Regions from separate parts of the Paenibacillus sp. FSL R7-0333 genome, predicted to be linked through region 3. Evidence: riboswitches for the same ligand, from Rfam matches in the RefSeq annotation. Region 3 holds a riboswitch; each other region holds the start of a gene.
What was found. A riboswitch is a leader RNA that binds a small molecule or an ion and turns the genes downstream of it on or off. The one in region 3 is predicted to bind cyclic di-GMP.
Positions count from the first base shown of each region.

Region 1: another riboswitch for cyclic di-GMP. It lies ahead of MKY86_RS00360 (anti-repressor SinI family protein); the one in region 3 lies ahead of MKY86_RS29935 (flagellar assembly protein A).
Region 2: another riboswitch for cyclic di-GMP. It lies ahead of MKY86_RS01665 (transglutaminase-like domain-containing protein); the one in region 3 lies ahead of MKY86_RS29935 (flagellar assembly protein A).

Region 1 is NZ_JBBOBZ010000001.1:91,783-95,056, forward strand. It holds gene MKY86_RS00355 (2-oxoglutarate dehydrogenase E1 component) at 1-643, opposite strand, end outside; cyclic di-GMP riboswitch class I at 1,139-1,242, shown strand; gene MKY86_RS00360 (anti-repressor SinI family protein) at 1,277-1,420, shown strand; gene MKY86_RS00365 (helix-turn-helix domain-containing protein) at 1,565-1,897, opposite strand; gene MKY86_RS00370 (TasA family protein) at 2,217-2,807, opposite strand; gene MKY86_RS00375 (TasA family protein) at 2,845-3,274, opposite strand, start outside.
Region 2 is NZ_JBBOBZ010000001.1:395,038-398,311, forward strand. It holds gene MKY86_RS01650 (glycosyltransferase family 2 protein) at 1-502, shown strand, start outside; gene MKY86_RS01655 (GtrA family protein) at 492-896, shown strand; gene MKY86_RS01660 (class D sortase) at 965-1,618, shown strand; cyclic di-GMP riboswitch class I at 1,744-1,825, shown strand; cyclic di-GMP riboswitch class I at 1,899-1,979, shown strand; gene MKY86_RS01665 (transglutaminase-like domain-containing protein) at 1,993-2,802, shown strand; rRNA gene MKY86_RS01670 (16S ribosomal RNA) at 3,168-3,274, shown strand, end outside.
Region 3 is NZ_JBBOBZ010000001.1:6,979,915-6,983,188, forward strand. It holds gene MKY86_RS29925 (ABC transporter substrate-binding protein) at 1-506, opposite strand, end outside; gene biuH (biuret amidohydrolase) at 532-1,215, opposite strand; cyclic di-GMP riboswitch class I at 1,720-1,812, shown strand; gene MKY86_RS29935 (flagellar assembly protein A) at 1,920-3,274, shown strand, end outside.

The sequences.
Region 1 (3,274 bases), 6.9 Mb from region 3:
GCTTTTGGCCGACGAAGGTCTTGTGCAGGAAGGTCTCGAAATGCTCCACCTGAACCAGCCGCTTCAGCAGCTCTTTGCGTTCTGTATTATTCAGCGGAGCCGGGGAGGTCATCGATTCCGCCTGGCTGTTGAGCCAGCGCAGCTCGCGTTCATCATGCACATGCCCGAATTCATAAGCAATGGTCTGTGTATAGGCCTGGCGCATTCTGTGGACGGCATCCATCGCGGTATGCACATCCGCAGGGGCATTATCCCAAATCAGCGAAGCGGGCAGGGCATTAAGATCCTCGCGGGTAAGCTCGTAGGTCTCCAGCTCCAGCCATTTGGCCATCGGGTTCGTGCTGCGCTCCAGCGGGTCAATGTCTGCGGCCATATGGCCATATATTCGAATATTGGCGATCAGCTTCGAGGCCTTGACAGCCTTCTTGAGCCACTCGGCATCTGCTGATACGGCAGGCCTTGGAGCCCTCTCGGCATCGGGTGCCAGTGGAGGGGGGCCGGATACGGTGAAGAGATCGCGGTAATGCTGTTCAACAGAAGAGGGGTCCTTGACAAATTGCTCATATCTTTCTTGGATGTAGCCCAGGTTGGGGCCGTAGTATTTGCTCCATACTGTGTCGTTATAGGGCTCTTTGACTGCCATGAATAGGTCCTCCTAACGGATAAACTCCACGCGAGGCATCCAGTGTGCCACTTGGCGGAGCTGCAAATGTTTGCGGTTTCATTCTCACCTTATTGTGCTACTTTCCGGCGGGGTAATCAATTCATACTTTCGGTCAATCCGTTCGCAATTTGGCATGATTCATTACAGTATTCATACGGAACTATCATAAATAGAAAAAACACATATAACAGCCCGTTATACATACAAATGGGTAATTGTCTCTATACGATGTTGCGTGAAGCGGTAAGTCGGGGCGGATGGGGTTCCCTTTAGTATAATTAAACTATTAGCTAGTGTTTGAACTTGGAACTGGAAATATTTATACAAGCCGCTGGCAATTTCAGCTAAGTTTCCTCACATTTTTTCATAAAAAAATTCCAGAAAACGACACACTAATTGCATATGATCTTGTATAATGTTATTGCGGAGAACGGTTTCATCGATTCTTGCCAGATCCTTTCATGATGGAAAGGGTCCAGTAAAAGGTAAACCTGCCGAAAGACAGGGGCACAAAGTCTCGGATCTAAAGTAGAAATACTACAAAGTAGCAATACTACTATGATGGCCGGACTGCCTGGGGACGCGAAAATTCTAGGAGGAGATTTCTTGGATATGTCCAACCAGGGGAATGACGAGCTGCAGGCAGTAGATCTGGATTTAGAATGGGTGCACTTGCTGATGTCTGCCAAGCAGGCGGGGATCGCGGCGGAGGATATCCGCCGGTTTCTAAGTGAGAAGGCGCTCCAGGCGATGTAAGGGCGGTCATCATTGTTCGGATACATACAGAAAAGGCACAGCGTCCGGTACGCTGTGCCTTTTCTGTATGCCGCTTGAAAGGCTGCCTTCGCCGAAGTCGGCCTCCCTGCTGTGCGGAGTCTTCCTGTGGCATATAATGCTCGTCTAGTTGTCCTTTTGTTCCATGCGCCATTTCTGGTAATCGAGGAATTCCTTGAATTCGCGTTTGCTTATACCGGAGGCCATGGCCTCCTGAACAAGCCGGAACCATTCCCCGTCCAGAGCCTGTTCTTCCGTCTCTGCCAGTCCGCCATACAACAGTGCATGAATGGATACCTGAAGCGCGTCAGCGATTTTTTCGATGAATTGAATGGAGGGGTTGGATTGAATGTTCCGTTCCACATTACTGAGGTATGATTTCGCCACATCAGCCTTATCGGCAAGCTCGGATAACGAATAGCCCTTCTCCAGCCGGAGTTTGTGGATGCGGCTTCCCATAGTATCTGACACGATTACAACGCCCTCCGTACTTTTTTTGGTGAAAAATAAGAAGTTATATGCTTCGCGCTATACATTCTCCTTATCTTTCTCGTTGAAACGGTACCGCCCGTTCAAAGGCCGGCAAAGCCGTTTTCTCTTGTCAGTATAACAAAAATCCGCAAAACGGACAAAAATCCTTGAACCCGGCAGCGGGGAAAAAGAAACGGCATACCCGCCCGGATGGGGGAGGATATGCCGTCTTGATGGATTGCTGAAACGCTGCCTTCCTAATAAAGGACGGCAAAGCCATGTTCATTTGTATAGGCTGGCCCCTGAGCTACTTGGCTTCTCCCACTCCTTGAAGAGCATCGAAGGTCCAGTTCAGCGCTAAGCCGTCACCCTGGAAAATGTTCTGATCGAGCGTGTTGTCTACGAATTCGAAGGCGATCTTGAAGGTCTTGGACCCGGCGGCGGCAATCCCGCCTGGCAGTACACCTGCTGCTACGAGATCGTAGCTGGGGGTGTTTTTCAGATCCTTCAGGGAGATCTCGGACAGCACATGACCGCTTAGTGAACCGCCGGTGTACGTATTATCCAGGAGCTTGACCTTGAAGTGGTCTCCGAGATCCTGGCCCGCGTTATCGCCCTTGGCATCGGTCACGGTGTAAGTGGTGGCAAGCTTAAGGAATTTGATATCCAGTGTCCCGTCATTGGACAGGGTGAAGGTGCGGACGGTGTAGTCTCCCGGCTTCAGATTCGTCAGCGCTACCGGAGTATTGAAGGAAGAGCCGAGCTTCAGCGTACCCGCTGCGAAGGTTGCCGTGCTGGTAGCTGTGGAGCTGAAGTAAGCGAAGGTGCCCCCGCCGATTAAAGACAAGCCCAGTGCTGCCGATGCTACGCCAAGACCCAATGTTTTTTTGATACCCATCATTTATTTCCTCCTCGAATGGTTTGTTTTTGTGGAATTATTTGAGCGTGCCTTTTTCCTGGTTGGCTTCGAAATTCAGAGTCAGTGCAAGCGTGTCGCCCTGATAATAGTTCTGCGGCTGGAGGGTCTCCTTGAAGGCGAACTGGATGGTCAGGTTATCCGACGTGCCGGCTTTGATGCCGGACTTCTCTCCGCCTAAGATCGCTCCGAGAATTCCCCGGGCCACCAGATCGGGACTCTCCTGCTCCAGATCGGCCAGCGAGATGACCAGGAGCGGCGATTCTTTCTTATCCTTGTTCACGAGGAAGGTCACAATAATATCATCCTTGAAATTATGGGAGCCGTTGTCTCCCTGGGCGTCTGTAATGGCCGATGAGGTGCGCAGTACCACTTTGGGAATATTGAGCGTCCCGTCATTTTTGAGCTTGAAGTCCCGTAAGACGGTATCGCCCGGCTTGAGATTGCTG
Region 2 (3,274 bases), 6.6 Mb from region 3:
GCTGATCGACCGTAAGGTCTGCGATGTGCTGCGCGGCCTGAAGGAGAAGAACCGTTATGTACGGGGGCTGGTAAGCTGGGTCGGCTTCCGGCAGACCATGGTGGAATATGTGCGGGAGGAACGCTTCGCCGGGGAGACGAAATATCCGCTCAAAAAAATGATCCGCTTTGCGCTCGACGGAATCACCTCCTTCTCGCACAAGCCGCTCAAAATTGCCTCTTATGTCGGCTTCTTCCTGTCCTTCTCCAGCTTCATCTACCTGTTTCTGGTCTTATTCCAGAAAGTCTTCACCTCCTGGACCGTGCCGGGCTGGGCATCCATTGTCGGGGTGAACCTGCTGTTTAACGGCATTGTGCTGATGCTGCTGGGCGTGATTGGGGAATACATTGGACGGATCTATGACGAATCGAAGGATAGACCACTCTATATCGTAAGCGAGACCAGAGGCTACCCGGAGACAGAGGCTGAAGACACGCGGAAGGAAAGCGATTATGCAAGATAAGGCTTGGCGTGCAGGCATGATCCAGTTTCTGAAATTCAATGCGGTGGGCCTGCTTAACACGTTCATAGATTTTGCGGTGTTTACTCTGCTGCATTCCTTGGGCATGCTTAACACCCCTGCACAGATTATTTCCTACAGTGCCGGGACGGCCAACAGCTTTGTCTGGAATAAGAAGGTGACCTTCAAGGGAAGGGACAGAGGCGGGGATGGCGGCTTTGACCGGATGCAGCTGGTGAGATTTATGGTGCTGAATCTGCTGGTGCTGGGCATTTCGGTGCTGCTGATTCATCTACTGACTGACCGGCTGGGAGTCCAGGTGCTGATGGCCAAGGTGCTGGTTACCTTTATTACAGTAATCATTAATTTCTTTGGAAGCCGGAAGTGGGTATTCTAAAGAGAGCGTATATCTTCCCCGTATTCTGCGGAGGAAAGCACTTATTCTATATTGCGGAGGCGATTGTCATGCGGAAGTTATCCTATTTGATTATACTTGCCGGGGTCCTGATTATGCTCTACCCCAAAGGAAGCGAATGGTACGAGGACCGTCAGCAGCAGAAGCTGCTGGAAGAGGCTGAACAGGCCTACAGTGAAATCGTTCCTTCGGCTACGGCTCCTGCCAGCCAGGATCTGAGCAAGCCCTATGCGGAAGTCACCCAGCTGCTGGCTGAAGAGTCTGGTGCGGAAGAGCCGGTTCCCACTACAGCGCCCGAGATTGAAGTGGGAGGCAAGATCACCGCTATTATTGAAATCGATAAAATCGATCTGAAGCTGCCTGTACTGGAGGGCGCCACCAAGACCAATATGAAGCATGCAGCGGCGCATATGAAGGAGACAGCTCCGATTGGCGCGGTAGGCAATGCAGCGATTGCTGCGCATCGGTCAAGAACGGCAGGGCGGCTGTTCAACAGACTGGACGAGGTCGGTAAAGGGGATGCCATTACTGTTATTACAAGCGGCCAGGAATACAAATATGTTGTATATGATGTATCTATTGTAGAGCCTACCGATATTTCAGTACTGAAGGGTAAGGATGATGATAAGATTCTGACCCTCATTACCTGTGATCCGCTTGTCAATCCGACCCACAGACTCATCATTCATGCGAAGCTGACCTGATTCTATCAGGACAAGGCGATAAAGGTCGAAAAAACATAAAATTTTAGTATATTTGTGGTGAAATCTAGCAATTGGGTCTTGATAATAGAGATGGATATGGTAAGATAGAACTATCAAAAGCTAATGCACGATAACGGCAAACCTATCGAAAGGTAGGGACGCAAAGCTAAAGGGCCTTCCCGTCATGGATGGCAGCCAGCTACCGAATGAAGAGGCTTTTTTTGTTTGTTTTCATTCTGAATCTGTCATTATGTGGTAGTAGATTGGACAGATAAAGCTTATACGATAACGGCAAACCTATCGAAAGGTAGGGACGCAAAGCTAAAGGGCCTTCCCGTAAGAATGGCAGCCAGCTACCGAAAGGGGTTTTATCCATGAAGAAGTTTTATTTAATGCTGATTACACTTTTTGTGATCGTCACTTCCGTGCAGACAGGCACTGCTCAAGCGGCAAATGCAGATTCAAGCTGGTTAAATGTTGGACAACTTGATCAAGGGATTATCGGGGTTTCGTACGATGTTCCTAAGGACAAGAAGATGAAGCTCATGATTACCAAGGACAATAACAGCTATACTTACAACTTATACACTTCCAAACCGACCGAGACGTTCCCGCTGCAACAAGGTAATGGCTCTTACAAGGTCTCCGTTCTTGAGAATACTACCGGCAACAAATACAAAGTACTATCTTCCGAGACTGTATCTCTCTCCATGAGCAATGTGAATGCCGTATATTTGAGCTCTGTACAGAATGTAAAGTGGAGTTCTTCCGATAAATCCGTTCAAAAGGCAGCACAGCTTACAAAGGGTCTGACCACAGATGCAGACAAAGTTAAGGCTATCTACAATTACATCGTAGCTAACGTGAAATATGACTACTCTCTGGCCAACAGCGTAAGCACAGATTATATTCCGAACAACGACACCACACTGGCTACCAACAAAGGTATCTGCTACGATTACGCTTCCTTGTTCGCTACTATGCTCCGCAGTGAAGGGATTCCAACCAAGTTGGTTATGGGGAATACAAGCTATGTAACTTCATACCATGCCTGGAATGAAGTGTTCCTGAACGGCAAATGGGTGACGATTGATACTACAGTAGATGCAGGTCTGGGTAAGAAAACAGCATCAACAGAACTGGTCAAATTAGCAAGCAAATATACTGCAGCGAAATTCTACTAAGAATAGCTGTGAACTATAGCATTATCTGAGAATAACCCGCTTAATCATTAAGCGGGTTATTTTTATTTATATAAAGGTTGCTTTTTAATAGAAGGATAGGTTATTATAAATAAGCGTTGTTGGAGCGGCAAAGGAAATGAGAGATTACTTAAATAAGTGATTTCAAAAATAAAGCTTGCATTGCTCAGATGAACGTGATATATTATAAGAGTTGCTGGTGGCGACAACATCGACACTAACAACGAGCTTGATCTTTGAAAACTGAACAACGAGTGAGTGGGAAATCACTTCGGTGAGATCCAAAATTAGAGAATGTAAATTCTCGTCAGATGTTTCAAAATGAGCAATCGCTCTTTCTAAATACCAATTTGGAGAGTTTGATCCTGGCTCAGGACGAACGCTGGCGGCATGCCTAATACATGCAAGTCGAGCGGAGTTTGAGAGGAAGCTTGCTTCCTTTCAGACTTAGCGG
Region 3 (3,274 bases):
GCGCTTTTCTCCATGGCACGGAAGGTCAGCTCTTCATTGCCGCCCAGCTTAATGCCTACCTTTTGCCCGACCAGATCCTCCATCGTCTTGATCCCGGACTCTTTGAGCGTGAACATAACGAACGGGGTTTTGCGGTAGATCGCGGACAACGCTTTGACCGGGACGCCTTTCTCTCTGGCGATGACGATCTGGTCGGCACCGGTAACTCCGAACTCCTCACTGCCGGAAGCTACCATCTGCACAGCCGGGAAATCCGAGCCCCCCGGGCGGATCTCAACATCCAGCCCCGCTTCTTTATAGAAGCCTTTTTCCACCGCGGTATAAAAGCCGGCAAACTGCGCCTGGTGAATCCACTTCAGCCGGAGCACCACCTTTTTCAGCTCGCCCGAGCCTTCCGCTCCCTGGCCTTCAGCCTTCCCGGCTTCCGTATTGTTACCGCAGGCGGTCAGGAGCAGCATTAGCGAGGTTAACAGCATCAGCGCTTTTGTTCTGGACTTGTTCCACATGGTTATTCCCCCGTTTATGAATGATTTAGTATTGCTCCAGCGCCTTCAGCACCGCTTGTGAATCACTTACACTGCCGAACACTCCGCCCTGCATTTGAACCATACTCAGCGCCGCCAGGTGATTCGCTTCATCCGTCGCTCCTGTACAATCTGCAAGGATCAGACACTCGTACCCGCGGTCATTGGCTTCCCGCATCGTGGTGTGTACACAGACATCGGTAGTAATACCGGTCAGAATCAGATGGGTAATTCCTTTATTCTTCAGGATCAGGTCCAGGTCTGTTGCGTAAAAGCTCCCTTTGCCCGGCTTGTCTATAATGTACTCTCCGTGGGCAGGCGCCAGCTCATCAATGATCTGCCAGCCGCGCTCCCCCCGCACGAGGATTCGTCCCGCCGGTCCTTCGGAGCCGATCTCGGCCCCGATCTGGCGGCTGCGCCACCGCTTGTTCGCCGGCAGATCCGACAGATCCGGCTTATGCCCCTCGCGGGTATGGATCACGTTGAAGCCTTCGATGTCCCGGATACGGGCCAGCAGCCGCTGAATGGGCTGGATCGCCCTCGCTGTTAATGAGAGGTCATAACCCATTCTCTCGACGTAACCGCCCTTGCCGCAAAAATCCGTCTGCATGTCGATAATCATCAGCGCTGTCTTCGCCGGGTCCACAGCCCCGTCATAAGGCCAGATGTAAGGTGTTGCTGCAATCTGCATGGTTTATGCTCCTCTCCTGATGTCGCTATCTCTATTAATGTTATATTAGTTAACATTAATTCGCGTTTCCTTGGTATGAGTTAGATTATATTACAATGAATTTGCGATGTCTTCGGTTTTATTACGAAATAATACACTGAATGTTTGTGTTTATTTACATAGTTAACATACACATAACATTAACACTCGCAAAACCGCTTATCAAAAAAGAACACTCCGAGTCTTACCAAGCCCAGGGTGTCCCAACAGTTGAATGCTCATACTTTCCTCCCTCTGCCTCTTCCATAAGCTGTAAGCGCTGGGAAACCAGTTTTTTTGTCGAATTAGAGCTGCATATTTCGAGTTTTTTGATAAATAGGCATAATATAGTTGAAAAATAGCTCTTTAAGTACTAGAATTAAGCTTGTTTGCAGAAATTAATGACGCGCAAGAACTATTTATGACTCTTTTTGTCGATTACAGTCGACCATAACTCCCACCTCTACAGGATGTATATCATTGATCTATTTCTAAAGGCAAACTCCCCGAAAGGGCAGGACGCAAAGCTATGGGCCTAAGAACGCCGGAATCTGCGTTTACGGTTGCCAGGCTGCCAATAGAGACCACTTAAGCCAGCTGTTCAGGAGGGCAAGCCTCCCAGGCTTGATGATGTTCTTTTTCTGTACGAATTGCCATTGATCATACGAAAAAGTGAGGTTACAACCATGCCGCAGCAGGATATCGAACCAAGCCGATATGAATTCGTAGAGTCCCTGATGCTCGAACGTAAAGGTCTCCTGGATTCATTCTCTGTGGAGGGCCGAGCTTCTGACGGGACAACTGGAGATAAGAATGGAATTATCCTCGTGCAGGACAACCAGATATTCATTACTCCCCCGCTCCCCGGAGGTGCTCCCGCCCGCATTTCTGCGGTCCACCCTGTTGTCCTGAAGATCAACTGGAAGACCGTTACAGAGCCAACCGAGGTGACCAGAGCGGATTATATCACTTGGGAGATCTGTGAGAAGCCGCAATATGAAATTACCGTATCGACTGACAAGCTCAAGGTCTACTTCACTTTATACCGTGCAGAGAAGTACGCCTGGAATCTGGTCAACTGCCCCGCCGCCTTCGAAGCGGTCGTCCGTGCCCAGCCCAATCCGGCGATGCTGCTGTCCACGCTCACCATAGAACAGATTATCGCCTCACTGGACAACCGTTTTATTCTGCGCAACCTGAACATTCCCGCCCTGTACGCGGAGCTTACGAACCCTACATATCTCCCCGTATGCATCGCTGAAGGCAGAGCCCCGCTGCCCGGCAAGGAAGCCCGGCTGGAATTCCTGCTGCCTGAGCATACACTGGAGGGGAACCGGATGCTTCAGGGACAGGGAGCCCGGGGTCAGAAGCCTGCGGAACCCTTGGAGTATCTCCGTTTCCCGGGAGCCCCCTTTGCCTTTGCAGGCGAAGTCTTCGCCCGCAAGCTGCCGCCGGAAGAAGGCATTCCCGGCCTCGACACAGACGGAAGGGTCCTGCCCCCTCCCCCGCCGCAGGATATCTACTTTGCTGCCGGTAATCATGCCAAGCTCCTTCCCTGTGGTAATATCGTAGCCCGGCACACCGGCAGGCCCCGTATCTGCGGAGGAAGCGGCAGCGTCCGGATATGTGACTTCCCTCCGGTCAGTCTTCTGGCCAGAGAGATGACAGATCCTGCGGGCGATGTTATGTTCGCAGGTGACATCATTGTACCGGGAGATCTGGAAGGACCTGTACGAATTGAAGCCCTCGGGAATGTGTACGTCTATGGCGATATCCGCCAATCTACAATTATAGCCACCGGCAGTATATACGTTAGCGGCCAGGTCACCGGCAGCGGCCTGTACGCCGGACACGCCGGGGTAATGCAGCATCGTCTGCACAGCCTCGCATGCCTGCTGCGGACAGAGACGGACGGACTGCTTGAGGCAGCGCGCCAGCTGGCCAAGAATGTGGAATCCCGCCAGCAATCCGTGAATTACGGCCTGGTAGTCATGCTGCTGCTGGAGGATAAATACAGCCACTTGGGCAGCCTGATCCGTGA